4 regions of the Paenibacillus sp. BR2-3 genome follow, and region 3 is predicted to be linked to each of the others. Evidence: riboswitches for the same ligand, from Rfam matches in the RefSeq annotation. Region 3 holds a riboswitch; each other region holds the start of a gene.

Region 1 (7,770 bases), 1.6 Mb from region 3:
AGGCATTGAAAGTGAAATGAAGCCGCGTCCCAAGTATGAACCGGCAAATTATAAGGCAGCGGGCAAGCTGCTGGGCAAAGCAGCGCTTATTACCGGAGGCGATAGCGGAATCGGTCGTGCGGTAGCCGTTCTTTTTGCCAAAGAGGGTGCGGATGTAGTGATTTCCTACCTCAATGAGCACAAGGACGCAGAGGAAACGAAACGCCAGGTTGAACAGGAAGGCCGCAAATGCGTCCTGATCTCCGGCGATATTGGCGTGGAAGCGTTCTGTCAGGATCTCATAAATAAAACGGTAGAAGGCCTTGGCAAGCTTGATATTCTAATTAACAATGCCGCGGAACAGCATCCGCAGAAAAATATTGAGGACATTACATCCGAGCAGCTGGAGCGCACCTTCCGGACGAATATATTCTCGATGTTCTATTTGACGAAGGCAGCGATGCCGCATTTAAAAGAAGGCTCTACCATCATCAACACGACTTCGATTACGGCCTATCGTGGCAGCCCTTCGCTGCTGGATTATTCGTCCACCAAGGGAGCGATTCTCAGCTTCACCCGCTCGCTTTCAACAAATCTGGCTGAAAAAGGCATTCGGGTGAACGCCGTTGCCCCAGGCCCCATCTGGACGCCGCTTATTCCTTCTACCTTTGATGCGAAGCAGGTAAGCGAGTTCGGGGCTACACAGCCGATGAAGCGCCCGGGTCAACCGGAGGAGCTGGCACCTGCCTACGTATATCTGGCATCTGACGATTCTACCTATGTAACCGGACAAGTTATTCATGTGAACGGCGGCGAGGTCGTCAACGGCTAAACTAATCGTTTCTACAATATTTTTAGAACAACACAACGATATCGCCCTTTGGTAAAATGGAAGTGTCGAAGCAACCATTTTAAAAGGGCGATTTCTGATTCGAGGGTAACCGCTTCTGATAAATAATGAAATGAGATATAATAATTCCTATTTACAAACCGATGGTCGGTATATATAATGATCGTATAGGTTGCAAACGAACACGGAGGGATTACTTTGAAGCAAGAGGAACGCAGACAGCAAACAACCCAACTGCTGCTTGATTCGACCAAAGAGCTGATACGGGAAAAAGGGTGTCACTCTGTCACAATGAAGGACATCATGGATAAATCGGGATTGTCAAAGGGCGCTATCTTTCATTACGTGAAGAGCAAGGACGAGATCTTTGCCTGGGTGTTGCAGGAGCGGCTCGAAGAGACAAACGAAGGTTTTATGAACGAAGTGGAACAAGGCGGAAAAACGTTCGATGGACCCATGCAGAAGATCATTGACAGTCTTCCGGTGCTGGAAGATGCTCAGGACGTGACGAACAAGGTGCTGATGTATTTACTTGGAAAGGAAGATCAGCCTATGGTTGCGGAAGCGCTCAAGCAGTATTATGAGCAGTCTGTGCATTTATCCAAGCAGTGGATTTTGACCGGCCAACGGCACGGGGTTATTCCAGAATCGGTTGATATGGACAAAACAGCCGAAATGTTCGTTCTGCTATCACTCGGTTTGCGCGTCCGCTCCTCTATTCCTTTTGCTCTGGCTTCTTTCAATACCCAAGATTATTCGTCGTTTATGGTCAATATTTTAAAATCCCGATAAATAGAGGAAGAAAGGAAGAGTGTATCATGAACTTGTGGTTAACGTTGCATCTAGTTGGAGTCGTAGTATTCGTAGGAAATATCATTACGGCGGCATTTTGGAAGGTTCGGGCGGATTTGCTGAAAAATCCGGCCATCATTCACAGCACGGTAAAAAACGTCATGCTTGCCGATTATGTGTTTACGCTCCCGGGTCTAGTGATCATCATTGTCTCGGGTATTGTGATGGCCATACAGGCGAAAATGCCGCTGTCGGGGCTGAATTGGCTTACGATGTCGCTGATTTTGTTTGCCGTCACCGGCGTGATCTGGTTAGCCGTTCTTATTCCGCTGCAGCGCGGAATGATCCGCCATAGCGCTCAATGCATCGAAAGCGGGAACATCTCCAAAGATTATCAACAAGTGTCCCGCTATTGGGCCTGCTTCGGCATCGCCGCTACATTGCTGCCGATCGTCATTTTATATCTCATGATAACGAAAAGCTTCTAATCGGAGGGATAAAGATGGTACCTTTTTATGCACTTGTTGTTTCGTTTCTGCTGTTCTGGGTTCTCGGCCTGTTCGGCTGGTCCTATTTCGACGGTTGGCATTCTCCGCTTCAGGGAGCGGTGGCCGTCATGCTGCTGATTACCGCTTCCGCCCACTGGGGAAAAAGACGGCCTGACCTCATCCGGATGGTCCCGGTGGCTTTTCCGAAGCCAGATTGGATCGTGACGGCCACCGGGTGGTTGGAAATTGCGGGAGCCGTCGGTATTCTGTTCCCCGCTACCTCCCGCGCGGCTTCCGTCTGCTTGGCGGTTCTGCTGGTGGCCATGTTCCCCGCCAATGTGCGGGCAGCCCGGGAAAGATTAACTATCGGCGGGAAACCTACGCCTAGGCTGCTTGTCCGAACATTGCTGCAGCTCGTGTTTCTCGCGGCGGTCCTCTTTGCGGGTTAAGTCCGTGGCTTGTTCATGTCTACATGACCAATTCCCCTGACATCTACTTAAAAAAAGAGCATGTCCATGACCTGTATTCCCTAAACGCTGGCCATTCGAGATCTTATTTAAAACGTGGAAATCCATCTTCCATATTGCCATTTTGTATCTTAAAAGAATATTTTCTTTCTCTACATGATGCCATGAAAAAACAAGCTTCGACCTGCTGCCTAGAAATTTGAAATTTCATTTGGATCAAGTGACGAACTGTAGCATCTGTTCCTTTTCTTTGTTCTTAACTTGATGGGCATGGGGACAGCCCCTTATTTATGAAATCTTTTCGTTTTGTGAGTCCATGGTTATTTTCTAAATACCTCTATTAATACTGGACAGTCAAAAGTTCTTGTCGAAAAATCGTAACATAGAAAAATAACCCAATCAGACGATGGTATGGTATCCTTTTAGTTCTCACACAGAAAGGAGATCCAATCGCTAAATGGGTTACGACAAAAAGTGTACCTCATTTCCGAGCGATTGACCATACCTATGCTCAAATACGTGAATGAACTTTTACTTCCCTTCCGTTCGTGCTTCTCCAGACAAGCCACTTTCGAGTGGTTCGTTGTTTTGGTCATCGGCTTTATGCTGCGCTCCGACCATCTGGGCGTGACTTCTGTGATTCGGGACCTCTCCCTGAATGGCGGCTGCTATGAGACGCTCATTCACTTCTTCCGTTCTTCGGCTTGGTCTCCGTCATCCTTACGGCGGATGTGGCTTCAGGTCGTTCGCCAGTCTGCGCCCCTGCTGGTGATTCAGGATCGCGTGGTACTCGTCGGCGATGGCATGAAGCAAGCCAAGGAAGGTCGCCGGATGCCGGGCGTCAAGAAGCTCCATCAGGAATCCGAAAACGTCTCCAAGGGCAATTATATTTTCGGTCACCTGTTTGGGGCCATCGGCATTCTGGTCGGCGATTCCCGGAAATGGTTCTGCTTGCCCTTGTTCATGAATCTGCAAGACGGCGTCCAGACCATCCTGGGCTGGAAGAAAGCGGACAACGAGCCGGAGCCGCCTTCCCACGTCGTTCAGATGATTGAACAAGGGTTCGAGGCTGCGAAAGGCTTCGGTCAAGCGCTGTTGCTCTTGGATCGTTACTTCTTGTCGGTTCCGGCCTTGAAGCGGTTGCAGGCGTGCCATCTCGCCTCCGAAGCCCGGATGCATCTGGTGACGAAAGCCAAATCCAACGTGGTGGCCTATGAACGCCCTGCGGCCAAGAAGCCAGGACGTGGCCGACCGGCGAAAAAAGGCAAGGCGGTCAAACTGAAGGAGTGGTTCACGACTCGCGCTGCCGATTTTCAAACCGCCACCGTTCCCCTGTATGGCAAAGAAGAGAAGGTGCAATTTCTATGCCTGGATCTGCTTTGGGGACAGGGCTTGTATCAGGAATTGCGCTTTGTGCTGGTGGTGCATCAGGGCCGCCCCTCCATTTTGGTCAGTACCGATCTGACCTTAGCTGCCACAGACATCATCCGCTTGTATGGCTATCGCTTCAAGATCGAGTGTACGTTTCGGGAAATGAAGCAGGTCATCGGCGCCTTCGGCTACCGCTTCTGGAGCAAGTCCATGCCGAAGCTGAACCGGTTTCTGAAAAAAGAGGAAGCTCACCCACTCAAAGCGGTAAAGGACGAACAAGACCGGCAGCGAATTCAGCGGACGCTTCAGGCGATCGAGGGATTCGTGATGTGCCAGTGCATCGCGATGGGATTGCTGCAGCTGGTTAGCCTGCATTTTTCAGGCCGGACGCCGGGGCTGTTTTTCCGCTATCTGCGTACGCCGTCCCATGCCGTGGTGTCTGAGGCTACCGTTGCCGCTTATTTACGCAAGTCTATTTTTCGCTTGTTTGTGCAAAATCCGCACTTATCCATAACGAAAATAATTAAATCCAAGCAGGAGAACACTCATGTTGAGCACGATTCTCTGGCTTCTTAAAGTTGTAGAACTTTTCACTGTCCAGTATTAATAGATGTTTTATAAGGTATATTATGCTAATATAAAGTTCATTAGCAGCAATTACATATTTTATTGACACTAGGGGTGCCGAAAGGCTGAGACGGACGTATGCGGGTCCGGACCCTTTGAACCTGATCTGGTTTATACCAGCGGAGGGAAGTGGAGAACGAATGACTGTAACCAGGCTTCCCTTAGCCTTATTCCTTTACAGATTCCGACTGCCCTCCTTCGCGGGGGCAGTTTTTTTGCGTTAAAGAGGAGTCTAGACAGATGTATCGACAGAAAGAAGGTTGAGTATGGCGCAAGCCGAAATCCATTTGATCTCAGACGGAAAGCTCCCGTTATCCCAATTCATTGAAAAGGCGGCGGCTGTACACTCCCTGCTGGATTTTATTCATCTGCGGGAAAAGCATCGCTCAGCCCGGGAGCTTCTGGCAGCGGCGGAGTCCATGCTGAAGGCAGGCATCCCGGCGGCCAAGCTAATCATTAACGACCGGATTGATGTTGCCTTGGCGGCTGGGGCTGTCGGTGTACAACTGGCCTGGCACAGTCTTGATCCTGCCGCCGCCCGAATGCTGGCACCTCGCCTTCGCCTGGGAAGGTCAATCCACTCGCCGGAGGAGGCAGCAGAAGCAGCTGCTCAGGGAGCCGATTATTGCCTGTTTGGACATGTGTATCCCTCGGCCAGCAAGCCGGGACAGCCTGAGCGCGGACTGGAAATGCTGGCTGAGGCTGTCCGGTACAGCCGCGTCCCGGTAATTGCCATAGGCGGGATCGAGCCTGATCATGCAGCCCGGATCATAAAGAACGGGGCAGCAGGCATAGCGGTGATGTCCGGCATATGCGGTGCTGCAGATCCTTTGTCTGCTGCAAAAGCCTATCGGGCTTCGATTCAAGCGATTTAAGCATTCCACAGGCAAAGGAGGTGAGTATGGATGAAGCTGATTATTAACGGGACTCCAGGTGATTATTCCGATACCTGCAGAACGTTGGATCATTTGGTCAGCAGTTCCGAGTGGTCCCGGCGAATGATCATTGTTGAGCTCAACGGGGAGTTTGTCAGCAAGGAAAATTATGGGGAGACACATCTCTCTGATGGTGACCGTATTGAAATTGTACACTTTGTAGGCGGAGGCTGACACTGACATCTTCATTTGTTGATTTAATCTTACTGTTCGATCAGGTTTTTGAATTGAAAAAAGGTATTCAAGGAGGCTGATTTTATGATAGACCCTTTACTAATCGGCGGTACCGCCTTATCCAGCCGGCTGTTCATTGGAACCGGCAAATACAGCCGCAATACGCTAATCCCGGAAGTCATTGCTCGCTCCGGCTCAGAGGTTATTACGGTAGCACTTCGACGGGTGGACACGGCTGGGGGAGAAGAGAATATCATGAACCATATTCCGTCCCATATGACGCTGCTTCCCAATACTTCCGGTGCGCGTACGGCGGAGGAAGCCGTGCGCATCGCCAGACTCGCAAGAGCCGCCGGCCTGGGAAACTGGGTCAAAATCGAGGTCATTAACGACCAGAAATATTTGCTTCCGGACAATCTGGAGACGATCCGTGCTACGGAAATCCTGGCTGCCGAAGGCTTTGTTGTACTCCCGTATATGAGCCCGGATCTATCGGCCGCTCTGCGTTTAAGAGATGCGGGTGCAGCTGCCGTGATGCCGCTTGGAGCACCGATTGGTACGAATCGCGGCCTTAGAACCAAAGAATTGGTGCGAATCCTCATTGAAGAAGTGAACCTTCCCATTATCGTAGACGCCGGTATCGGCAGGCCCTCCGAAGCGGCGGAAGCCATGGAAATGGGTGCTGCTGCAGTACTGCTGAATACAGCAATAGCAACGGCCCGTGACCCGCTGGGAATGGCGGAAGCCTTCCGTGATGCTGTCACGGCGGGCCGCAAGGCGTATCTGGCCGGGCTCGGTCCGGTAGAAGAAGCAGCTATTGCATCTTCACCTTTGACAGGCTTTTTGGGCTGATCCGGGTGACATCAGGAATGGGGGATTAACCATGAGTTTTTATGAAACGCTGACCCGCTTGGAGCAGTATCCATATGAAAGTCTGTGGAAGGGGTACGGGGCGGAGGATGTGAAGCGGGCACTGGGTAAGGATAGGCTGGACGAAGCGGATTTGCTGGCGCTGCTCTCTTCGGCCGCCGAACCTTTTCTGGAGCAGATGGCACAGAAAGCGCAGCGGATTACCCGTTCGCATTTCGGACACGCGATGCAGCTGTTCACACCGATGTATCTGGCCGATTTCTGTGTGAATCACTGCACCTATTGCAGCTTCAGCTCTATCTACGACTTTCCGCGCAAGAAACTGTCACTGGAGGAGGTCAGAAGGGAGGCAGAGACGATTGCCGCCACGGGCTTGCGCCATATTCTGATTTTGACCGGGGAATCCCGCCGGGATAATCCTGTTTCTTATATCAAGGACTGTGTGGAGGTGCTTCGTGAATACTTCTCCTCGGTCAGTATTGAAATCAACCCTCTTGCAACTGCTGAATATGAGGAACTGCTTCAGGCGGGTGTGGACGGATTAACTCTTTATCAGGAAGTTTATCACCAGGAAACTTATCAGGAGCTGCATGTTAAGGGTCCAAAAAGAAATTACCGCAACCGGATCGATGCTCCTGAACGCGGTTGCCAGGCCGGATTCCGTGCGGTTAACATCGGCGCCCTGCTCGGTATGCATGACTGGCGGCAGGAGGCATTCCTGAGTGCGATGCATGCCCGGTATCTGCAGGACTGTTATCCGGACTGCGAGATCAGCTTGTCTCCTCCACGCTTTCGTCCTTACCTGGGAGAGTTCAATCCGGAGTGCGACGTATCCGACCGCACATTGGTGCAGATTATTTTGGCGTACCGTTTGTTTTTGCCGAGATCAGGTATTACGCTGTCCACCAGAGAGCCTGCCGGTCTCCGCGATCATCTGATTCATCTGGGCATCACCAAGATGTCAGCGGGCGTATCTACTGAAGTAGGCGGACATACGAGCGAAGGCGGTACCCCGCAATTTGAAATTTCAGACAGCCGGAGTGTGCGGGAAATTACAGAGATGCTGTATACGAATGGCTTGCAGCCGGTATTCAAGGACTGGGATATATTAACGGAGCCAGACGCTCACTCTGCCTTATAAGGGTTAAAAACCCCTCTCGAAATCGTAAAAACGATTTTGGGAGGGGTTTGTCTTTTCAACTCACCTGATCGGCACT
Region 2 (7,770 bases), 370 kb from region 3:
GATGTGTTTATCGGCGTTTCCGGGGGAGGCATCCTGACGGTTGATCATGTGAAAAGTATGGCTCAGGACAGTATCGTGTTTGCTATGGCGAATCCCAATCCGGAAATTGAGCCTGAACTGGCGGAACCGTACGTCCGTGTTCTTGCTACCGGAAGAAGCGATTATCCGAATCAGATCAACAACGTTCTGTGCTTTCCCGGTATTTTCCGCGGCGCTCTCGACTGCAGAGCCAGGTCGGTGAATCTGGAAATGAAACTGGCTGCTGCCAAAGCCATTGCTGCTGTGGTTCAGCCGGAGGAACGGAATGAGCAGTATATCATTCCGAGTATTTTTAATGACAAAGTAGTGGAAATGGTGCGGATTGCAGTGATTGGGGCAGCAATTTTGACGGGTCAGGCCCGGCGTGTGCCACCGGATTTTTTTGTAGGAGAGTCATCGGAGAGGTGAAGTAATGGTTTTGCTAGGGGCATTAGTAAATGGAGTAACCGTGGTATTCGGAACGTTATTGGGGCGTTTGCTGCGGCGTATACCGGAAAGTATGAAACAAACGGTAATGAACGGAATCGGGCTGGCCATCATCGTCCTGGGAATCCAAATGGGATTTAAAAGCGGGAATTTCCTGATCGTTATTCTAAGTCTCGTCATCGGGGCTGTTATCGGAGAATGGATCGCTTTGGAGGATAAGTTTACCGCTGTGGGACACTGGCTGGAGAACAAAATCGGCTCGAATGAACCGGGGAGCATCTCTCAAGGATTTATTACAGCCAGCCTGGTGTTTGTCGTCGGGGCCATGGGTATTCTCGGTGCTTTGGATAGCGGGATTAAAGGCAATCATGATATTCTGTACACGAAGGCTATAATGGATGGATTTATAGCGATTATTTTAACGACTACACTTGGGGTAGGGGTGTTGTTTTCGGCGATTCCCATCATTTTGTATGAGGGGGCTATTGCGGTTTTCGCCACACAGATTACCCGATTTATTCCTGATGCATTAATGAATAATTGTATTAGCGAGCTTACGGCCACCGGTGGCATTATGATTGCGGCAATAGGGCTAAATTTGCTGGGGATCACCCATATCAAAGTAGCCAACCTTCTTCCGGGAATACTAGTGGCTGTACTGCTAGTTTCAATACTATATGCAATCCAGTGATAGAAGCGAAGAGGAGCCTGACGAATATGGAAAAGGAACACAAGAACTGCCAAAGCTGCGGCATGCCGTTAGCCCGTGACGAACAGCGGGGCGGGTCTGAGAAGGACGGCAGTAAAAGCAAAAAGTATTGCAGCCACTGCTACCAGAATGGCGAATTTACACTGCCAGATCTCACGCAAGAACAGATGAAGGAAAGAGTCAAGCAGAAGCTGGTCGAATTTGGCTTCCCAAGGTTTCTGACAGGTGTGTTTACACGGAATATCCCCAAGCTGGAGCGTTGGGCGAAGTAAAGGAATGAAATATGAACGCGATGACTGCCATCTGCTTTAGGTGGCGGTTATTTGTGTTATGAGAAATTTTCCAAAGAGCTTTTATTGATAGCGCTTTCTATACGATAATATGCATATATATTAATTTTTCATAAAAATAAAAGGTGGTTATGTATGTTGTTTCGTTCATTTTTAAGGCTATTGGCTCCGTTTACTTTTGTAATGTCGCGTCTGAAGTATGCACAAAAGTTTATTCTAACCAGCATTCTTTTTGCGGTGCCCCTCGTTCTGGTGCTCGGTTTATGGCTTCAGGCGGTTCAGAGCGATATCGGATTTGCACGTGAAGAGAGGAAAGGGGTTACAGCCATCCAGTCCGTGATGCCGCTGCTTCTTAAGTTCCAACAGCACGGAGCACTTGTGGAAGCGTATATAAATGGGGATGAAACCGCTAAAGCGCAGATTGCCGCAAATGAGCAGGAAATCGAAAAGCAAATCAGCAGCGCTGGTACCGATATTGCAGAAACAGGATTTTCCCGTACGGCGGCTGCGCTGCAAGCATTGAAGCCCGAGTGGGAGAAACTTCAGGCGGATACTCAGCAGTTGACCCTGGAAGAAAGCCTCTCACGTCACACCGGGATTATCGGAAAGGCCGGGAAGCTTATAAAAGATACAGCAGATGAATCCAAGCTGACCCTGGACCCTGAGCTTGATTCCTTTTATATGATGGATATTATGGTTAACCGTGCGCCGGATCTCATTGAGCTGACCGGACGAGTTCTCGGGATGGGGAACCAATTATTAATCCGAAACCAAATCAGTGAAGCCGAAAAAATGGATGTGAATGTAATTAAAAGCCAAATGGAAACAGCAGGAGAAGGCATTCAGACCTCCTTACTACATATCTATGATTCCAACACCGCTTGGAAATCCGAGCTGGATCAATCCGGCAATCAATCCCTCGCCTCCACCAAGGCTTTTGTTTCCCTTATCAATGATAAGCTGATCAAGGATACACAACTGTCGATGAAGCCCGAAGAGTTCTATCCGGAAGGGTTGAAGACAGTAAATGATATAGCCAGTTTGTTTGCCGCAGATTCTGATACGCTCTTCAACTTATTAAGCGGGAGAATCAGTCATCTGGAAAATAGCCGCAATACGATTCTAGCCATTACATTGGCCGCCGCGGTTCTGATTGTACTTTTTTATATTGCTTTTTACCGGAATGTAAAAGTGACCGTACAGCTTATACAAGGGAAAGCGTCAAAAATGGCAGCAGGGGATTTCTCGGGCAAATTAACGGTTGCGAGCAAGGATGAATTGGCGGATATCGGAACCTCTTTCAATTTAATTAATGACTCGCTTAACGAGCTGCTGAGACGTAATCAGGACCTTTCCGAGCAGTTAACGGCTTCTTCTGAGGAATTAACCGCTGTATCCACGGAATCCGCACAGGCTATGGAGCATATCGCCAAGGCGATTCAGTCGGTATCAGACGGAAATGAGATTCAGAATAGAGCATCCGGCGAAATATCCGGTGCATTGACTGAAATGGCTATTGGTGTGCAGCGTATTGCAGAAAATGCCGGTGAAGTGGTCGGCTCTGCAGCCCACGCGGTACAGAATGCCGAGGAGGGAGCCAGACAGCTGAAAGCTGCCGTCGATCAGATGCGTACGATCCAGTCTTCCGTCATAGACTCGGGCAAAGTCATCGGGCAGCTTGGAGAACTCTCCGAGCAAATCGATTTTATTGTAGCGGCTATTGTTAATATTTCTTCCCAAACACAGCTGTTGTCGCTAAATGCCAACATCGAAGCGGCTAGAGCCGGCGAGCATGGACGCGGATTTATGGTCGTTGCATCGGAGGTATCCAAATTAGCCGAACAAACAACGACATCCGTCAAGTCCATCTCCGAGGTTATTGGCCACATCAGGGGGCTGGTGGATCAGTCCATCCAATCAGTAGAAGTAACATCTCGGGAAGCTGACAACGGACTGAAGTCCATTCATGCGGCGAATGGTTCCATTGATACCATTATGGGAGCTATTCAATTGGTTACAGAGCAAATACAGGAGGTCTCGGCGGCTGCTGAAGAAATGTCCGCAAGCAGCCAGCAGGTAAGCGCATCGGTGAGCGAGGTTGCGGCTATCTCCCGTCAAAATGCCGGTGAAGCGGAGACGATTGCCGCAGGCGCACAGCAGCAGCTCGCGTCCATGCAGGAGATTCAAGCCTCGGCGGCAACCCTGAGCAGCAATGCGCTGCAACTGCAGGATGACTTGGGCAGATTTACTCTTGAATAGCGGTTAAAGCAAATGTCTATCATCAGTTGACAAATGCTAGACTTCTCTGTAACTTATAACTAATTAAATAAGAAACCACTAGGGGAGCCTGAATAGGCTGAGACGGGAAAATGAATTTCCGGACCCTTGAACCTGATCTGGATCATACCAGCGTAGGAAAGTGGAGTCGGACCCTTTTTTTCTCATATTGGCCTTGGCCGTTTATGGATAGAAGCCGCTCCATTGTGGAGCGGCTTTTTTAGCGCGCACTCTTATTTATAATACTTTTAATAGGAGGAAATAAGATGCCAAGCCAAGAGAAGAAGGATACGGTTGATTTGTCTGCTTTTCCAGGAAGTCATAAGGTGTATGTGGAGGGGTCACGGCCGGATATTCAGGTGCCTATGCGAGAGATTACGTTAAGCCGAACTTCGGGTACTGCCGGAGAAGAGGAGAATGCCCCAGTTCGTGTCTATGATACCAGCGGAGCTTATACCAACCCTGAAGCGGAAACCGATATCCGCCAGGGGCTGACGCCCCATCGTTTTCAGTGGATCAGGGAGCGGGGGGACGCGGAGGCCTATGAGGGAAGAGCCATCAAACCTGAGGATAACGGGAATGCTACAGGTAAATCGGAGGTGGAGGTGTTTCCGGGGTTGCAGCGGAGTCCGCTGAGAGCCAAAGAAGGCCGGAATGTCAGCCAACTGCATTATGCGCGCAAAGGCATCATTACGTCCGAGATGGAATTTATAGCGATCCGGGAAAATGTTGCGCCAGAGTTTGTTAGAGATGAGGTAGCCAGCGGTCGTGCCATCATTCCGGCAAATATTAACCATCCGGAAAGCGAGCCGATGATTATCGGGCGGAATTTCCTGGTGAAGATCAACGCGAATATCGGCAACTCCGCCGTGTCCTCGTCCATAGAGGAAGAAGTGGAGAAGATGAGATGGGCTATCCGCTGGGGCGCGGATAACATCATGGATCTTTCGACCGGCAAAAACATTCACACCACCCGGGAATGGATTATCCGCAACTCTCCTGTACCTATTGGGACGGTGCCTATCTATCAGGCATTGGAAAAGGTGAACGGGAAGGCCGAGGACCTAACCTGGGAGGTTTACCGGGATACGCTGATCGAGCAGGCGGAGCAGGGAGTGGACTATTTTACTATTCATGCCGGGGTGCTGCTTCGTTATATTCCATTGACCGCCAAAAGAATGACAGGTATTGTCTCACGGGGTGGATCGATTATGGCGGCATGGTGCCTTGCTCATCATCAGGAGAATTTTCTCTACACGCATTTCGAGGATATCTGCGAGATTATGAAGACTTATGATGTTGCGTTCTCCTTGGGAGACGGGCTGCGTCCGGGTTCCATCGCAGATGCCAATGATGAGGCCCAGTTTGCGGAACTGGAGACGCTGGGAGAATTAACAACGCTGGCCTGGAAGCATGATGTTCAGGTGATGGTCGAAGGTCCGGGCCATGTGCCGATGCATCTGATCAAAGAAAATATGGATAAGCAGCTTGAACTCTGCCATGGTGCTCCTTTTTACACACTCGGTCCTCTGACAACGGATATTGCACCCGGCTATGACCATATTACCTCTGCGATTGGAGCGGCGATGATCGGTTGGTTCGGCACGGCAATGCTTTGCTACGTCACCCCCAAGGAGCACCTTGGTTTGCCTAACAAGAATGATGTACGGGAAGGCGTTATTACCTACAAAATTGCGGCCCATGCCGCCGACTTGGCGAAGGGACACAAGGGTGCACAGGACCGGGATAACGCGCTTTCCAAAGCTCGCTTTGAATTCCGCTGGCGGGACCAGTTCCATTTGTCGCTTGATCCGGAGCGGGCGCTTGAATACCACGATGAGACCCTTCCCGCAGAAGGAGCCAAAACCGCTCATTTCTGCTCCATGTGCGGACCCAAGTTCTGCAGCATGCGCATTTCCCATGATATCCGGGATACGGCGAGACAGCAGGATGGGCTGGAGCAAGAGCAGCCGGAGAAAGAGGTTATCGCTGCGGGGATGCGAGAGAAAGCGGTGGAGTTTAAAGAAGGCGGAAGCGTGATTTATAAGTAGAACGTGAATATTTTGACTATAAACTAAAATTGTATGTGACTATATTGGGATACTGGCTGACCTAATAATACAAAATCGCTCCTTTGAAATGGTTGGGTGGTACCTCCATTCCATAGGGCGATTTCTTTTTGTTACTTAAATTCTTGCACCAAGCAGAAGGAGCGTCTACCCAGCAGTAGGTGAAGTAACTGGAAATTCTCCCGCTTTAACGGGAATTTCTCCATCTAATCCGGTGCTTTGGAGCCCTTTAAATTTCATCTCATCCCCGTTTATGAATAATTTGGTATTTAACTAGAGGGGTTTGTATTATAATAGGTTCAAAAAACGGGACTTTTGTCATAATTGGACGAAGGAGAATCATTTATGGAAGTGTTAGGGGAGCAACGTAAGATAGTTAGACAGAAGCTGATTCAGGTATATACGCATCTACAGGCACTGAACCAATTAAAACAACCGGTCGAAAAACAAATTTCGAAGCATCTATGGTCATTGCAGCTAACGGACCTGCCTGTTGATCCTCGTATTATCTGTGATTTTGTGGACGGACGGAGCCCTTTCGAAAGGATAGATGACCCGATACCGGATGTTTTGTTAACGGTAAGAAAGCCTGATCTTACGCCATGCCCGGAGCCGCCAGAAGTGCTCAAACGCTGGCTGGAGCCGGAATGGGAGAAGATCCACAAGCAGCCGCGGTTCATTGAACGGTTCGAAACTTATGTGGAGAACGAAGAGACAGGGGAGTATGAGCCGGTTCAGGAAAGATTCGATCAGGATGAACAAAGAGTACGCTCCTGGGAAGAATGGCTGAAGGTACGCGGTGAATGGAAACGGACGGAAGAGCCTGTACGTGAAACGAAGAAGCTGTTCGAGAATTTATATACCCTCCACTCCTGGATAGAACGTGAGAATGATGCTGTCGAGCTTATGATCGCCGATGGCCTCCTGCACTGGGATCTCCTGCCGGAGAAAATTCACCACCCGTTGTTAATGCAGAAGGCTCAGCTCATCTTTGATCCAGATGTTCCGGAATTCCGGCTTGTTCCGTCCGATACGGAAGCGGAGTTCCATAGCGCCATGTTCAGGGACACATTAGAGGTAAGTGCCCTCTCCGTTAAGAAATGTGCTGATGATTTGTTGGAAGAACCATGTTCTCCCCTGGGCTATGCTGCTACAGACAGTTATTTAAAAAGAGTAGCCAGTCACTTAGCAGCTCATGCACAGTTTATTCCTTATGGGACACGGCCTGTAGCCGCATCGTCGGAGGAAGAAAATGTATATATACAGCGAAGCCCGTTAATCTTGTTGCGGAAACGTTCTGCCGGCTTCGATCACGCCATAGAGGAAATCATTAAAGATTTAAACGACAGCGACCATCTGCCGCAGGCGGTTGCCAGGATTACCGGGATTGATTTGGGAACAACACCTGAGGGTGATTCAGCGGTCTCTTTTTCCAATCTGGATATAAATGGAGAGAATGAAGAGATTCTGTTCACCAAGGAAGCAAATTCGGAGCAACTCGATATTGCGCTCAAGCTAAGCCGATTCGGCTCCGTTCTTGTTCAAGGCCCGCCAGGCACAGGCAAGACGCATACGATCGCCAATCTACTGGGGCATTTTCTGGCTGAGGGCAAAAGCGTCCTCGTAACGAGTCACACTTCCAGAGCCCTATCGGTCCTGCGCGACAAGGTTGCCGGTCCGCTGCAGGACCTCTGCGTCAGTGTGCTGGATGAAGCAAGCGGACAGAAGCAGCTGGAGAACTCGATAGATGTCATCACCTCCAGGTTAAGCTCCATATCCACCGAGGAGACGGAGCGGGATATACTCGCGCTGGCAGCAAAACGCAGGTCTATGTTAGATGATATCAAGGTGCTAAATGCTGATTTAAGAACGTCCAGAGAAAGCGACTACACGCCGATAATTCTATGGGGCTCCGAATACGATCCCTCTACGGCAGCGAAGATGATTTCTGCAGGACAAG
Region 3 (7,770 bases):
TGGCTATGTCAGCAGGGAGATTATTCGCCGGATTAATTGCCGAGAAAATCTCTTACCGTGTCTACGTGCTGGGCAGTTGCTTCGTAACTCTGTTGCTTTTCGCCCTGTTCCCGTTCGCGAGTCACCCCTTTGCAGCCTTTGCAGTAATCGCTCTCCTCGGGCTGTTCATGTCCGGAATATTTTCCATAGCTCTCGTGTTCTCCAGCAAGCTGCTGCCCGGCGCTGAAGAGTCGACCCCAAGTATAATGATTGCAGCTGGAGGAATAGGCGGCGCTATACTGCCACTGCTCACAGGCTGGGCCATGGACCATCTGGAGGTAGCCCAGGTTGCAGGCCTGCTGGCTGCTTTTGCCGCCGTTCTGTTTCTGCTCAGCCTTGCCGCCTGGAGAATCAGCCCGGGACGCTCTTCCGTTCAAAAGAGGCTTACCCTCTGAGGATAATCACTGCCGCGTTTTTAGGGTAATTTATAATCAGACTTCTATCTAATATAAAAGCGGGGAATCAATCATGGACAAGCTGTCTTCCGAGCCTGTATTACAAACAGCTCTTCTGCAATTTATATTTCCATTCTCCATTAAAGAGGGAGAGACCAAAGAGCTGGGGCAACAGCTGGAGAAGGATGGCTTCACTCGCTTTTATCTGAATAAAAGGGAGCTGGAGGACGCTTATTACGGAGAAGGCTATTGCGTGTCCCACGAAAATATGGAACGGTCCTATATGCCTTTTGCAGCGCATGTATTGTTTCCCCGAAAGAACGACAAGGATTCATTTCACCGCTTTTCCCGGGTGGACGCTTTGGATTGCCTGCTGGAAATGCCAATGAATACTCTGCCCTTCCGGGTATTATCAACCGATGTGTTCCTTTGTCCGTTTCAGCTTGGCTTCGTGACCATTCGGGTTGAACTCGGCGGAGACAAGCTTCCGTTCAGCCTGGCCCTGGAGTTCGCCGACCGTTTCCGCACACTGGAGGACGTGTCCAGCAAGGATACACATACACATATCCATTGCGGTAATCGCATCTTCAAGCAGGTAGAGGATTTCATTTTCAATGAACTGACTCCCGGCCTCCGTTCCTTTTTGGATTCCTCGGAGCTGAGCGGCGCCTACTTTGAAACACTGCCCTTTTTTGTAGATGAAAGAATGCTTGTGCAGGCCTTTTACGAATTTGAAGAAGACGCTGAGCTTGACATCAACATCCGATATAAGGCCTCGCAAATTGACGGGATCGACTCTAAAGGACAACCTTATATGAGTGCCAGCGACACAGATTACATCGAGAAGTATTGCAGCAGTCACTCCTACAACCGCTGGGGTCCGGACACCTATTACATGACCAACGAGCAAACCTTTTGCTGTATGACACGGGCGCGGCATGAGGTAGCCGTCAGTCTCGCCAACGAAATGTACGGAGAATATTATTATGGGTTTCTATTAAGCATTTTCCACAAAATCGTGCTGCTCAAGCTGGCCAATATGCATTCCCGGCTTCGTATTGACAACGATTATGAGCAGATTGAGAATCTGATCTATTCCATTAACCGGTTCTCGGCCAAATTTTATTTTCTGGAGCTGATTTCGCAATCACAGGGCCGGGAAATCTTCTTTCAGCTGCGTAAGGTATACGGCAATGACGCTCTGTTCGGTGAAGTGAAGATGACGCTCGACGATCTGTTTCAGTATCAGGACAAATTTCAGGCCAAACGCCGCGATAATCTGCTTATGATTCTCACTGTATACACGGTTATAAGCGGTATTTATGGTATGAATCAAGTCATTGAGGATCTGAAGGCCAAGATCGACTGGAAAGTAATGCTGGAGTACTCCCCCTTCCAGTACTTGGCTTTGTTCGTTACGATGAGCGGTATTCTGGTCAGTCTCTCTCTTACCTTGAGGGAGCTGCGGAGAGGAATACGGAACCGCCGTAAAAAAAGACTCCACCGGGAGGACTAATCATAGTGCCTAAGGCTACTGGACAATTCAGGGGCAGGCGTCTATAATACACCGTAACCGTTAACTTCATACAAAGCAGGGGTGCTGGAATTGGCCGGCTGAGAGTGTATTCCATTAGATACTGACCCTTATACCTGATCTGGATAATGCCAGCGTAGGAAACGCCATAAGTCCTGGTCCTTGTGACCATAGCTAATCATGCGCCTGCAGCGTCCCGATCACCCGGGGCGCTTTTTTTGGTATTTCGGATTTTTTCAATCGTTTTATGAAGACGGGACTTATCCGGATATACCAGGCTCAGCCTGGTATATCCGCTACATCAAAGGAGAGAAGAGAAAATGGGAGTCAAAAAAGTATTGATGTTATGCCTCACCTGCGTGCTGGTCATCGCAATTGCCGCATGCGGCAGCAATAACGGAAATTCTGGCAACAATAAAGTGAGCAATGCCGGAAACGGTGGAACTGCGCCGGAATCTACTCCTGAAACCGCAACGGATGCGCCAAAGGAACTCACCAAGATTAAAGTCGCGCTCGACTGGACACCGAATACCAACCATACCGGTCTTTACGCAGCCCAAGAGCTTGGCTATTACAAGGAAGAAGGACTGGATGTTGAAATCGTCCAGCCGGGAGCAGCCGGTGCCGATACCATGGTTACCTCGGGCGAAGCCGCTTTCGGTATTAGCGCTCAGGAGAGTCTGACGCTGGCACGTTTGCAAGGTGTGCCTCTAGTCTCTATTGCAGCCATTATTCAGCATAATACATCAGGATTTGCCGCGCCTGTGGACCGCAAGATCAAGTCACCTAAGGATTTTGAAGGCAAAACCTACGGCGGCTGGGGTTCCCCTGCAGAAGAAGCGGCGTTGAAAGCGATCATGGACCCCGAGGGCGGAGATGTGAAGAAGGTTAAGCTCGTCAATATCGGGGAAGCCGATTATTTCACAGCCGTGAAGCGCGATATTGATTTCGCCTGGATTTTCTACGCCTGGACCGGCATTGAAGCCGAGCTGCGCGGTGAGCCGCTGGACATGCTGTACCTTAAGGATTACGCACCTCAGCTGGATTATTATACTCCTGTCCTGACGACGAGCGAGAAACAGATTGCCGATGATCCGGAGCTGGTAAAAGCGTTCATGAAAGCTACGTCGAAAGGGTACCAGTACGCGATTGATAGGCCGGAAGAGGCTGCAGCCGTCCTGAGCAAAGCCGTTCCTGATCTGGATGCAAAGCTGGTCCTGGCCAGCCAGAAATGGCTCAGCCCGAAATATAAGGACGATGCTCCGCGCTGGGGCGAGCAAAAGGCTGAGGTGTGGCAGAATTACGCCGACTGGATGTACGGGCTGAAGCTGCTGGATAAGCCGCTGGATGTTCCGGGCACGTTTACGAATGACTTTTTGCCGGATACTCCATAAAAGAACGGAAAGGATTGATGATCATGGCTAATACACTGCTAAGCATTCAGGTCATTCCGAAAACCCCGAACAATGAAGATTCCATCCCATATGTTGACAAAGCGATCGAGGTTATTCAACAATCCGGTGTCAAGCATCAGGTGAACCCGCTGGATACAACGATGGAGGGGGAGCTTACAGAACTGCTTGAGGTGGTCCGCCAGATGCATGAGGCACTGATTGAGGCAGGCAGCCCGAGCGTCATTTCGCAGATCAAAATTGCCCATAACCCGAACGGGATCAGCATGGATAAACTGACGGAGAAATATCGGCCGTGAGCTCAATCTGGAAGCAAATATGGCCGCCACTTGTGGCGGTCATCTTCTTTTTGACGATATGGCAGCTGTCGGTTTCTCTATTTCATATTGAAGACTGGATACTCCCAAGTCCCGCCGATATCGCCCGGGAATCATCCGGCAACGCCTCCGGCATTTGGGTCCATACGCTGGCCACGCTGCGGCTCACGCTGATCGGCTTTCCCGTCGGCACGGGTGTAGGACTAGTCATTGCGCTGCTGCTGCACCTGCTGCCCTGGGCCAAACGCGCTTTTTATCCGCTGCTCATTCTGAGCCAGAATGTCCCTTCCATCGCGCTCGGACCGCTGCTCGTGATCTGGTTCGGCTTCGGCCTGCTGCCCAAGATTGTCCTGATTACGCTGGTCTGCTTCTTTCCGGTAGCTGTGGCTGCGATGGGGGGGCTGGCGCAAAGCGACCGGGTCATGATGAACTATATGAAGATGGCCGGTGCGACGAAGTGGCAAATCTTCACCAAGCTGGAGCTGCCTTCTTCCTTGCCCTCTCTGTTCTCCGGGGTGAAAATATCGGCAACCTATGCGGTAATGGGCGCAGTCGTCGCCGAATGGATCGGCGCTGATAAAGGGATCGGGTATTACATGCTCCTGCAGAAGTCGGCCTATCGCACAGACCGGATGTTCGTCGCTATTGTTATCATTGTTCTGCTCAGTCTGGTGCTCTTTGCGATCATCGCCCTGCTGGAAAAATGGCTGGTACGCTGGAAGCCGCGCCGCAATGCATAGAAAGGAAGATGCCTGATATGCCTCAAGTGACCCCTATTCAACATAGAGCTGCTGACGCCCTTGGCTCTTCGGCTGCTCATGCAGCACCTCCCGCTCTTGAAGTAAGCTGCATTTCCAAGGCTTTCTCGCACCGCCGCCGCAAGACGAGTGTACTCCATAACGTTTCGCTTAAAGTGGAACAGCAGGAGTTCGTCTCCATCATCGGCCCCTCCGGCTGCGGGAAGAGCACTTTATTCCATATTATCGGAGGTCTGGAGCAACCGGATGCCGGAACTATAAGAATGAATGGAAATATAGTAACAGGACAGCGCGGAGAGATCAGCTATATGCCGCAGCAGCCCGCGCTTTTCCCCTGGCGGACGATCGAAGATAACGTACGGCTCGCCGGTGAAATTAAGGGTGCGCCTCGTGACCGCGCCCGTGAAGAAGCCCGACAATGGCTGACCAAGGTCGGCTTAAGCGGGTTCGAACGCGCTTACCCGCACATGCTCTCCGGCGGAATGCAGCAGCGGGCCGCTTTCCTCCGGGCATTGCTGGCCCCGCAGGAGCTGATGCTGCTGGATGAGCCGTTCAGTGCACTGGATGCGCTGACACGCAGCGAAATGCAGCGCTGGCTGCTGGAGCTGTGGGAAGAGAACCGCCGTTCCGTGCTGTTCATCACCCACAATATTGAAGAGGCGCTGCTGCTCTCCAGCCGCATTTATGTATTCTCCGGCCGTCCAGGGTCCATCCTCCACACGGTTGACGTCCCCTTCCCGCGGCCGCGCCGCGAAGAGATTACGGATTCCCCGGACTTCCTTATGCTGAAGCGGCAGCTATCCCGGTGGATGCGGGAGGAGCAGGCCAAGAACTCCCTTTCCTAACCGAATATTTACGGAGCAGGTGGAGGAAACTACAACTATCCGTAAATTTGTTCCGGAAAGGGTGACAGACATGGGATCACCGAAGACCAGCAATAAGCTGCGTATAATCAGAATTGGCGTATCCTGGGGTTCCATGGAAAGCCAGATTATATCGCCCAACTATGGCTATAATCAGCCGGATTTAAAGAACGAGCATATCCCTGAGTCGCTTATCCGTCTGGCTGTGGGGCATGAGCCGACAGAGTTATTAATTATGGATCAGCCTTGAGCTGAAAAAACCGCCCACAGTTATGGACTGAGGCGGTTTTTTCAACTGCATTATTTTTGCATAAACCCTTTGCTTTGCAAAAAATCCTTCATATGCAACCGAATCGGCTCCGCCAGTCGTTTGGCCATAATCGCCGACCAAGGCGTGTTGTTCACACCGCCGGTCCGTGCGGACAAGTAGGCTTGCATCTCTTCATCGTAAGCCTTAACCTGTTCCACGGTGGCCTTCGCATCATATCGTTCCCGGTGCAGCACGGCCTGCATCGGGAGGCGCGGACGCTGGCCCGGTGACCCCTCCGGATAGCCTATGCACATTCCGAATACAGGGTACACCAGCTCTGGCAGTCCCAGCAGCTCCGACACCGCCGCGATCTGATTGCGGATGCCGCCGATATACACAATTCCAAGTCCCAGCGATTCGGCGGCTACAGCGGCATTTTGGGCAGCGAGAGCTGCATCGACGGTGGCCACGATAAAATTCTCCATGGAGTCTTCGTAAGAATCAGCCCCCTTTAAATGCGGATTTGTGACCTGTCGCAGCCGGTACAGATCCGCACACCATACGAGAAATACCGGACACTGCTCGATATAGACCTGATTACCGGCCAATCCGGCCAGATCCGCCTTAAGGGCAGGCTCTGTAACCGCAATTACACTATATGCCTGCACGTTACTGGAGGTTGAGGCCATTTGCCCTGCTCCAATAATGGCAGCAAGCTGTTCCTCACTCAGCGGCTTCTTTTGAAACTGACGGATAGAGACATGCTTCATGAGCAAAGAGAGCGTATCATTCCCCTCTCCATCAGCGGCAGCATCAAGATTCCCGTCAGCAGGTTTCTCACTCACAGCGGTCACTCCTTATATTTTATTTAAAAAGAAAAGGCATAGTTGCTCCAGCGAACCTTCCGGTTCGACCCAGCACCATGCCTTACAGTCGTTAATCCATTTATACTACGTCATAGCCTTGATCTTCTATAGCTTCTTTGATAGTCCCAAGGCTAACCTTATTCTCGTCGAATTCTACTGCAACCGTCTTAGCGGACAGATCAACCTTAGCCGCAGCTCCAACATTACTTACAGCCTTCTCCACCGAGCTGACACAGTGTCCGCAGGACATTCCTTCAACCTTCAATACAACATTTGACATTATAGACTCCTCCTAAAAGTTTTATGGAGCATCGCTACCTGAAATTCTTGTGCGTTACTCTATTTCATTAATTTATTGACTGTAACCAGCAGTTCATCAATTACCTCATGCTCGCCAGCTTCAATCCGTTCAATAATACAGCTCTTCATATGACCTTCAAGCAGCAATCTTCCGACGCCGTTCAGCGCGGACTGGACCGCAGCGAGCTGATTAAGCACATCATCACAGTAGGTATCACGCTCAATCATACCCTTGATCCCGCGGATCTGGCCTTCAATCCGGTTGAGACGCTTCGACAGTCCATTCTTGAATTCAGCGGAATGATGACTCTTGAGATCAACAGAAGTATGGCAACCATTCCCGCCGGGTGAACCCGTGTGTCCTTCCTCATGTGTAGCCATGATCATCCTCCTTAATCCCAATATAATATACCCCCCATGGGTATGTCAAGCGAAGTCCGCTCTTTTCATAAATTCTTTGAGAAGTTTTCAGCCGCACTATGAATATTGTAAAAAATCCCTTAAAATAAACAAAACAATCTACCCGTATCGAGAGGATGAACACCAGTGCCCGGAAGCACTTCTGATAACAACAAGTGGAATTTGGGCTATACATACGTATATGCTGTCTGTATAACCGGCATCGCCCTATTACTGATTTACAATCAAGGAATCTTTCCGCACTATACCCCTTCCACTTGGGGATGGGTCTATGCCTTGGTCGGAGCCGCCGTCATTTTGGCCCTGCTTTCCTTCCAGCTGCCTCCGCATGGTAACGGAATGTCTTTGGATTCCTCCGTTTATTTGGCCTGCATTTTTGTATTCGGGCTGTCTTTCGCCTTAACGGTACTGCTCTTATCCTCATTCATTCTGTGCATTGTGAAACGCGATACCATCTGGTGGAAACATCTGTTCAACTTCAGTGTATATACGATAATGATAATGGCCACTTCCCTAACCTTCTCCGGTTTTGGGGGAAGCTCCGGTCCGCTGCTGAGCGGACTCCTTCATGCATATGCAATCAGCATGGCCATCTATTTCTCCTTTAACGCCTTAC
Region 4 (7,770 bases), 2.1 Mb from region 3:
GATAGCACGCGGAATAAATTCCATTTAAGAGCAAATCAATTTGGGTTAATTTCCGTTGGTGATCAAGGAGAATTGATCTATCAGGGCACGAGATTTAAAGAATTTATACGACAAATCTAAAGTGAAAAATTCAGGAGATATTACGATGAATGAACCGGGTATCAGGGAAGTATTAGAGGAAATTCTAAGGGTAAATCGAAATAAAAAATCCATTATTATTGGGATTGATGGCTGTGGTGGAGCCGGTAAAAGCACTTATGCCCAAAAGCTAAGGGATCATTATCATGGGGAATTACCAGCCTCTATTGTACATATGGACGATTTCTACCTGCCTTCCAACAGAAGAGGGGATGAAAATGACGGGATTGGCGTTAATTTTGACTGGAGAAGATTGCTGGATCAAGTATTGATACCAATTAAAAATCACACAGACGGTTTCTATCAGAGATATGACTGGAACAAGGATGCACTAGATGATTGGCATAGAGTCCCCATTGGATTATTGGTTGTTGAGGGCGTGTACGCTCTTAGGCAAGAGCTTGTGGATTACTACGACTACTCGATTTGGATAGAAACTGATTTTTCAACCCGGTTAGCACGAGGAATTGAACGAGATGGGGAAAACATGCGACATACCTGGGAAGAAGTATGGATGCCGGCAGAACAGAAATATGTTGAACTGGAACAACCACATGAAAAAGCGGATCTGATCATCGATGGGTCCGGGCGTTAAATCTTCAGGAAATCAGGGGGCGTCGGCCCCCTTGGTTATGTCCCCCGAATGATCTGCACCAAACCCCTTACCGTTCCGCTGATATCATCTGCTGCGGCAATTGCGGATATCACTGAGATTCCATCCGCACCGGCCGCAATGACAGGAGCTGCGTTCAGCAGCGAGATTCCGCCTATCCCGACCAGAGGAAGGGTTAACCCATGAACCTGAATTTGTTCAATAAGCGCAGTACCTTGAACCGCTTTGGCATCATCTTTAGAGGTGGTAGGATAGATCGGGCCGATCCCGAGATAATCCGCTCCGTCCGCAATTGCTTGTCGTGCTTCCTCCAGCGTATGGGCAGATACGCCTACAATTTTATGAGCGCCGATTTGGTGCCTGATCAACCTGGCTGGTTCATCGTCCTGTCCTACATGGATGCCGTCGGCATCAAGCGCGATTGCCAAATCGATATCGTCGTTTACGATAAAAGGGACGCCATGTGATTGGCAAATCTGCTGCAGTTTTCTGGCCAGATCATACTTGGCGCAGCCTGTCAGCGCTCCGATCCCCTTTTCACGGAACTGGTACATCGTTATGCCTCCGGTAATCGCCTCAGTTAATACCTCCTCAGGAGACTTGCGGCAATTGATGCTGCCCATTATGAAATAGACTTTCAGCTTCTCCCTCAAGACATCGCTATTAATGCGCCCCATAACCACTACCCCGCAGTCTGTTTTGATAGGAAAAATGGTTCGTTGGCCCATGTCCCCCGCCGATACCAAGTTCATCTTCAATCGCCGCTTGAATAAAGGCTTTGGCTGTTTGGGTCGCCTCCGTTACGGACTTACCCCGGGCAAGCTCAGCGGTTATCGCCGCCGAAAAGGTACAGCCTGTGCCGTGAGTATGCCGGGTCTGAACCCGCATACTCTCCATGTATAAGACCTCATGCCCATCGTACACAAGATCGACAACCCCGCGGCTATCGGCATCATGCCCGCCCTTCAACACCACATAGCGTGAGCCCATCGCCACTATTTTTTTGGCTGCTTCTTCACGATCCTTCAAGCTGGAAATCCTCATGCCGGTTAAAACTTCGGCCTCCGGGATATTCGGTGTTGTTATGAGGGACAGTGGAAGCAGATGATCAATTAAAGCTTGTACGGCCTCCTCCTGTAAAAGCTTGGAGCCTCCCTTGGCAACCATAACTGGGTCAACGACCAGATTACGCCATCCATATTGCTGTACTTTTGCCGCTACGATACGAATAATGTCCGCGCTGAACAGCATTCCTGTCTTTACAGCATCCGGCTCCAAATCATCGCCGATAGAATCGAGCTGCTGCGCTATCGCTTCTTTCTCTAGCGGGAAGACACCCTGCACACCTAACGTGTTTTGGGCGGTTACCGCGGTCAAGGCTGACATCCCGTAGATGCCCAATTCCTGAAAGGTTTTGAGATCGGCTTGAATGCCCGCGCCGCCACCGCTGTCCGAGCCGGCAATCGTCAATGCTTTATATATTTTCATCTATGCTTCTCCTTAGAGGGGGCTGATTAATTAGGCAAGCCTTTTAATTTGGGACAACTCTTGATACTTTTCCGGAGTCAGGAGTGCCAATTGATTCAGTAACTCAATCTGAAAGCTGCCCGGCCCTTGCTCAGCCGTTAATTCGGCAGCCAGTTCAGCGGCAACTCCATAGAAGGAGATGGCTTCCACAGCCGCTTCCAGCCAAGCACCGCCGCTTACAGCCAGAAAAGCTCCGACGACTGAGCTTAGCAGGCAGCCTGTGCCAGTTACTTTTGTCAGAATGGGGTGACCGTTGCTGGCAATGTAGGTGATGTCCCCGTCAGAAATGATATCATCCTTGCCGGTAATGATGACTACGCAGCCGAGCTTGCGCGCGGCTTGTTGAGCGAGGGTGACTGCATCGCCTTCACCTTCTCCTGCATCCACACCTTTAATGGACCAGCTCGCGCCAACCACATGGGCAACTTCGGCTACATTGCCGCGCAGGGCTGTAATCTGCATTTCACTTGTCAGCTTGTGCGTGACGTCCGTGCGGTAGGCTGTTGCTCCAGCACCCACAGGGTCAAGTACAACAGGCACACCGTGTTCGTTGGCCGATTGTCCGGCCAGCAGCATCGCTTGAATCGTATGATCGTTCAGTGTTCCAATGTTAAGAACCACTGCAGCGGACATTTTGGCGACATCCTTTACTTCCTCGTGCGCATCCGCCATAAAAGGGGAGGCTCCCAGTGCGAGCAGTCCGTTCGCTGTGAAGTTAGTGACCACGATGTTGGTGATGTTGTGAACAAGCGGGTTTTTCTGGCGTACCTTTGATAAATATGTCATTTTATTTCCTCCTGAAAGGTTATTACTTATAGGTTAATGTAGGATTCCTCGGTCTTTACTTCAGTCTGAAGCAGTCCATTTTCGGTTAACCATTGATGAACCTTCTCCCAGGACGCAGGGTCCTGATAGCCAAAGGCCTGATCACCCGCATCCATAAGCGGCAGCAGGATTTGCAGGCTTTTCTTTTCTATTTCCTGGTCCAGTGGAGAGGTTTGATCTTCATGCTTGAGCAATATAGATAACGCTTCTTCCGGATTCTCCTGTACGAACTGTTGACCCTTCGAGATGGCGGTCATGAATTTTTTGAAATCATCTTCCGATTCCTGTACTCCTTGTTCACTGGCGACAAGCACAAGCTCATAATAGTCGGGTACCCCATAGTCTGTCGGATTGAGGGAGGTTACAGGATGCCCCTCTTTAGCCAGGATCAACGCCTCGTGGTTAATGAATCCGCCCATAATAGCTTCCACTTTTCCAGTGGATACAGCCGGAATAAGGTCAAAGCCTACATCGATCAGGTTGGCAGACTGCGGGTCACCGCCGTCGTTCTTTATCATGGTGCGGACCATAGCTTCATAGAGCGGAATGGAGGAGTAGCCGATATTTTTGCCGGCCAAATCCTTAGGGCTATGTACATCTCCGTTTGCCGGAACCATCATGTGGTTGAGCGGATGTCTGACAATAGCAGCGATAGATTGAACGGGAATGTCCTCCCCGCGTGCCATAAGCACCTGAGGCTGATAGCTCAGAGCCAGATCGATTTGATTCGCCGCAACGAGCTTTAGACCATCATTGCCGTCGGCAGGCATCCGGATGTCCACATCCAAACCTTGCTCTGCGAAATAGCCGTTCTGTTCAGCCACATAAAATAATGAATGCACCGCATTCGGATACCAATCCAGCATCAGCGTAAGCTTGTGAAGAGCCGGACTGGCTTCTGTAGGGAGTGAGTTTTTGGAATCAGAATTGGATGAGGCAGAACAGCCGCTCAGGAAAAGGAACAGGCATAGAAGCAGCAGGGAAGCAGGGTTGTTTAATTTACTCAACATTTTCATAATTAGGAGGAACCTCTTTTCTTGAGAATAATATTTTCTAATAGTACGAGAAGCATGAACAGAACAAGTCCGAGTGCAGATAGCAGAAAAACGGCGGCGAACATATCATCACTCTGCAGGTTGCCCGCCATACGACGGCTGAAATAACCGAGCCCCTTGCTGCCGCCCAGCCATTCGCCAATGGTTGCTCCGATCACACAATACACCATGGCTAACTTTAGTCCGGAGAAGAAGGAGGGCAGCGCCAGCGGAATCTGAACTTTTGCCAGCAGTTGTGAGCGGTTCGCGCCCATAGTCATCAGCAACTCTCTGTAACGATCTGCGCCCTTGCGCAGTCCATCGTAACAACCTACAACAATCGGAAAAAAAGCAGTCAGAAAGACGACGGCAACCTTGCCCCCAAGGGAGTAACCGAACCAAAAAATGAAGACAGGAGACAAAGCGATCAGCGGAATGGTCTGGCTAATAATGATAAAAGGGTATAAAGCTTTCTCAACCATACGCGACATATGCATACCGGTACCGAGCAGCGATCCCAGGACCACGGATAGAATGAATCCCAGTAAAACCTCCTGCAGCGTAGCCGGTAAATGCAGTCCAAATAACAGCTTTCTGTTCTCTGCCAGAGCTCTCCAAATGGAGGTAGGGGCAGGAAGTATAAAGGCCGGAATCCACCCGGCACGCACGACCGTCTCCCAAGCCGCCAATAGGAATAAGAACAGAAGGAAGGAAGCGCTGTAATTCCAAAGCCATTTCCTAAAAAGAGTTCGTGTTCGTGTCATACAATCTTCGCTCCAAATCCTCTCGCAGGTTCAGGAACCGCGGTTCGTAATTCATGGTGTATCGCCGGGGTCTCGGTAAATCTACGGTCATTTCCTGCAGGAAACCATCAGGACTTCTGTTATGCATCACGTAAATCCGGTCACTGAGCAGTATTGCTTCTTCCAGATCATGTGTTATGAACAGCACCGTTTTCCCCAGTCCGCCCCACAGCTCCACAAGCCACCTGTGCATTTCCCGTTTGGTCATCGCGTCGAGTGCGCCAAAGGGTTCATCCAACAGCATGAGGTCACCTCCGGTTACTAGCGTTCTGAGAAAAGCAACCCGTTGCCTCATTCCGCCCGATAATTCACACGGATAGGCGTTCTCCATTCCGGCCAGTCCAAAATGCTCCAGCGTTTCCCGTATTGCAGTGATCGTCTCCGCTTTGGTGCGGACCCGGTTAACTTCCCAGGGCAGCAGACAGTTATCCAATACCGTCCTCCAGGGCAACAGCAGGTCCTGCTGGGGCATGTAAGCAATTTTTCCTAAGCGGGTGCGTGTGGAGGAGGGTTTGCCATGCATGAATATTTCTCCGCTAGCAGGTTCCAGAAGCCCGGCAATGATTTTGAACAGAGTGCTTTTTCCACAACCGCTGGCACCGACGACAGAGACAAACTCTCCTTGCTGAACCTTCAAAGACAACCCGGAGAAGACAGGGGCTTGCAGCAATGTGCCAAAAGAGTAGGATAATTCATGAATGGAGATCATTTTCGTATCTGACTTGCCTCCTTTAAACAAATAAAGACCCATCCATTTCCGAAGGAAATGAATGGGCCACAAATTCCAGTCTGCATGAATATGCATCACTTGAAAGTCCGGTTCCACTTCCCTCCGCTGGTATGATCCAGATCAGGTTCCAAGGGTCCGGAGCTCAAGCACCGTCTCAGTCATCAGACTCCCCTAGTGAAATAAACAGGTCAATATTGAATTCGCAATTGGTTCTAAATATACCATAACTTAAAGATATGTAAAAGGCCGGGGGCATTTAGCCACTTTTGGGTAAGATAAATATGCTGGTATAAATGTGAAGGACAGGAGGAATTTTACCTAATTCGATAAATCCGATGGTTATAATCGGAAAAAAGGTATTGACGAACCTGACACGACAGTGTACTATTCATTTTACCGGGAACAACCCGCACTATACAGATAAGGATAAGAGAGGGGAATTGAAATGAAAAAATTTAGTTTAATGATTTTATTCGTGCTGACTGTGGTGCTTGTGGCCGCTTGCGGCAATAATGCCAACAACAATACAACTGCTGAGCCATCGGCAGCAGCTAACGAAGGTGCGGCTGCTACTGCAGCGCCGGCTGAGTCCAATAGCCTGGAAGCCGTTAAAGCCAGCGGCAAGCTGCGGATTGGTACGGAAGGTACATATGCACCGTTCACCTTCCATGATTCGGATGGCAAGCTTACGGGCTTTGATGTCGAGATTGCCCGGGAAGTATCCAAGCGCCTTGGCGTGGAGCCTGAGTTCATTGAAACACAATGGGACGGTATCTTTGCCGGTATGGATGCGAAGCGGTTCGATGTTATCTTCAATGAAGTATCGATCACGGAAGATCGTAAAGCTAAATATGATTTCTCCGATCCGTACATCGTTTCCAAAGCCGTACTGATTGTTAGTGAAGATAACCAAGACATTAAGACTTTTGCGGATTTAAAGGGCAAAAAAGCCGGTCAATCTCTCACCAGCAACCTGTCGGACATTGCACGTGAGAACGGTGCGGAAATCGTAGCCACGGAAGGCTTCAATCAGGCTATCGATTTGCTGACCTCGGGCCGGATCGATGCAACGGTAAATGACGGTTTGTCTTTTCTGGACCTGAAGAAACAAAAACCCGATGTGAAGATCAAGAAGGTCGATGAAATTGCCGAGGGCTCTCAAAGCGCAGCAGTCTTCCTGAAAGGCAATGACGAACTGGTCAAAGCTGTCAGTGACGCGCTGGCTGAAATGAAGAGCGACGGAACCTATCTGAAAATCTCTGAGAAATATTTCGGGGAGGACGTTTCCAAATAATAGATGCCAAAAAGGATGTCTGATCAATGGATGACCGTAAAATACAGATACTAATTGATTCTTTGCTGCCCCTGCTTAAAGCCGGGGTGGCTTTTACCATTCCGCTGACACTGGTTTCTTTTGCATTGGGATTACTGCTGGCCGTGCTGACCGCACTTGTCCGTCTGTCCTCTTGGACTCTTCCGAAGCTGATCGCCCGTTTCTATGTGTGGGTCATTCGGGGAACTCCGTTATTGGTGCAGTTATTTATTATTTTTTACGGATTACCTGCTATCGGAATTATACTGGAACCGTTCACGGCTGCCGTTATCGGGTTCTCGCTCAGTGTCGGGGCCTATGCTTCGGAAATAGTACGTGCTGCCATTCTTTCCATACATAAAGGTCAGTGGGAAGCAGCATTTTCGGTAGGAATGACACGAGGCCAGGCTCTGCGCAGGGTTATACTGCCGCAAGCTGCACGCGTATCGGTTCCGCCGCTTGCCAACTCCTTCATCAGTCTGGTTAAGGACACATCTCTTGCAGCAGCGATCACTTATACGGAAATGTTCAGAACTTCACAGCAGATTGTAGCTACAACCTACGAACCGCTGCTTTTGTACTGCGAAGCGGGTCTGGTATATTTGCTGTTCAGCTCCGTACTGTCCGCATTGCAGAATTACCTGGAGAAGCGGCTTGACCGATATTCTGCGAGCTAAAGGAGAAGATTCGCTTGATTGAAATTTCTGATTTGCATAAATCATTCGGCCCTTTGCAGGTATTGAAGGGTATTAATCTGAAGCTGGAGCATGGAAAAGTACTTGTCATTA

The links. Region 3 has a riboswitch for thiamine pyrophosphate ahead of PaeBR_RS01770 (ABC transporter substrate-binding protein). Riboswitches for the same ligand answer to the same signal wherever they lie in the genome.
Region 1: it holds a riboswitch for thiamine pyrophosphate, as region 3 does, so the genes downstream of both, PaeBR_RS18420 (thiamine phosphate synthase) here and PaeBR_RS01770 (ABC transporter substrate-binding protein) in region 3, are expected to answer to the same signal.
Region 2: it holds a riboswitch for thiamine pyrophosphate, as region 3 does, so the genes downstream of both, thiC (phosphomethylpyrimidine synthase ThiC) here and PaeBR_RS01770 (ABC transporter substrate-binding protein) in region 3, are expected to answer to the same signal.
Region 4: it holds a riboswitch for thiamine pyrophosphate, as region 3 does, so the genes downstream of both, PaeBR_RS15685 (ABC transporter ATP-binding protein) here and PaeBR_RS01770 (ABC transporter substrate-binding protein) in region 3, are expected to answer to the same signal.

Annotation. Positions count from the first base shown of each region.
Region 1 is NZ_CP126311.1:3,810,404-3,818,173, reverse strand. It holds gene PaeBR_RS18445 (SDR family oxidoreductase) at 1-811, shown strand, start outside; gene PaeBR_RS18440 (TetR/AcrR family transcriptional regulator) at 1,028-1,621, shown strand; gene PaeBR_RS18435 (DUF2269 family protein) at 1,648-2,109, shown strand; gene PaeBR_RS18430 (DoxX family protein) at 2,124-2,558, shown strand; gene PaeBR_RS18425 (transposase) at 3,084-4,523, shown strand; TPP riboswitch at 4,615-4,719, shown strand; gene PaeBR_RS18420 (thiamine phosphate synthase) at 4,841-5,449, shown strand; gene thiS (sulfur carrier protein ThiS) at 5,480-5,683, shown strand; gene PaeBR_RS18410 (thiazole synthase) at 5,768-6,535, shown strand; gene thiH (2-iminoacetate synthase ThiH) at 6,567-7,694, shown strand; gene PaeBR_RS18400 (MerR family transcriptional regulator) at 7,755-7,770, opposite strand, start outside.
Region 2 is NZ_CP126311.1:725,681-733,450, forward strand. It holds gene PaeBR_RS03470 (NAD-dependent malic enzyme) at 1-447, shown strand, start outside; gene PaeBR_RS03475 (DUF554 domain-containing protein) at 452-1,156, shown strand; gene PaeBR_RS03480 (zinc ribbon domain-containing protein) at 1,183-1,446, shown strand; gene PaeBR_RS03485 (methyl-accepting chemotaxis protein) at 1,600-3,723, shown strand; TPP riboswitch at 3,794-3,899, shown strand; gene thiC (phosphomethylpyrimidine synthase ThiC) at 4,008-5,792, shown strand; gene PaeBR_RS03495 (AAA domain-containing protein) at 6,156-7,770, shown strand, end outside.
Region 3 is NZ_CP126311.1:358,761-366,530, reverse strand. It holds gene PaeBR_RS01780 (MFS transporter) at 1-434, shown strand, start outside; gene PaeBR_RS01775 (hypothetical protein) at 508-1,950, shown strand; TPP riboswitch at 2,018-2,128, shown strand; gene PaeBR_RS01770 (ABC transporter substrate-binding protein) at 2,289-3,362, shown strand; gene PaeBR_RS01765 (MTH1187 family thiamine-binding protein) at 3,386-3,679, shown strand; gene PaeBR_RS01760 (ABC transporter permease) at 3,676-4,437, shown strand; gene PaeBR_RS01755 (ABC transporter ATP-binding protein) at 4,455-5,300, shown strand; gene PaeBR_RS01750 (hypothetical protein) at 5,320-5,568, shown strand; gene nfsA (oxygen-insensitive NADPH nitroreductase) at 5,619-6,413, opposite strand; gene PaeBR_RS01740 (copper ion binding protein) at 6,514-6,714, opposite strand; gene PaeBR_RS01735 (metal-sensitive transcriptional regulator) at 6,774-7,115, opposite strand; gene PaeBR_RS01730 (diguanylate cyclase) at 7,281-7,770, shown strand, end outside.
Region 4 is NZ_CP126311.1:3,289,760-3,297,529, reverse strand. It holds gene PaeBR_RS15720 (DUF2500 family protein) at 1-120, shown strand, start outside; gene PaeBR_RS15725 (hypothetical protein) at 1-28, shown strand, start outside; gene PaeBR_RS15715 (uridine kinase) at 146-733, shown strand; gene thiE (thiamine phosphate synthase) at 769-1,428, opposite strand; gene thiD (bifunctional hydroxymethylpyrimidine kinase/phosphomethylpyrimidine kinase) at 1,415-2,239, opposite strand; gene thiM (hydroxyethylthiazole kinase) at 2,270-3,094, opposite strand; gene PaeBR_RS15695 (ABC transporter substrate-binding protein) at 3,091-4,113, opposite strand; gene PaeBR_RS15690 (ABC transporter permease) at 4,122-4,901, opposite strand; gene PaeBR_RS15685 (ABC transporter ATP-binding protein) at 4,876-5,745, opposite strand; TPP riboswitch at 5,751-5,853, opposite strand; gene PaeBR_RS15680 (amino acid ABC transporter substrate-binding protein) at 6,116-6,964, shown strand; gene PaeBR_RS15675 (amino acid ABC transporter permease) at 6,991-7,659, shown strand; gene PaeBR_RS15670 (amino acid ABC transporter ATP-binding protein) at 7,674-7,770, shown strand, end outside.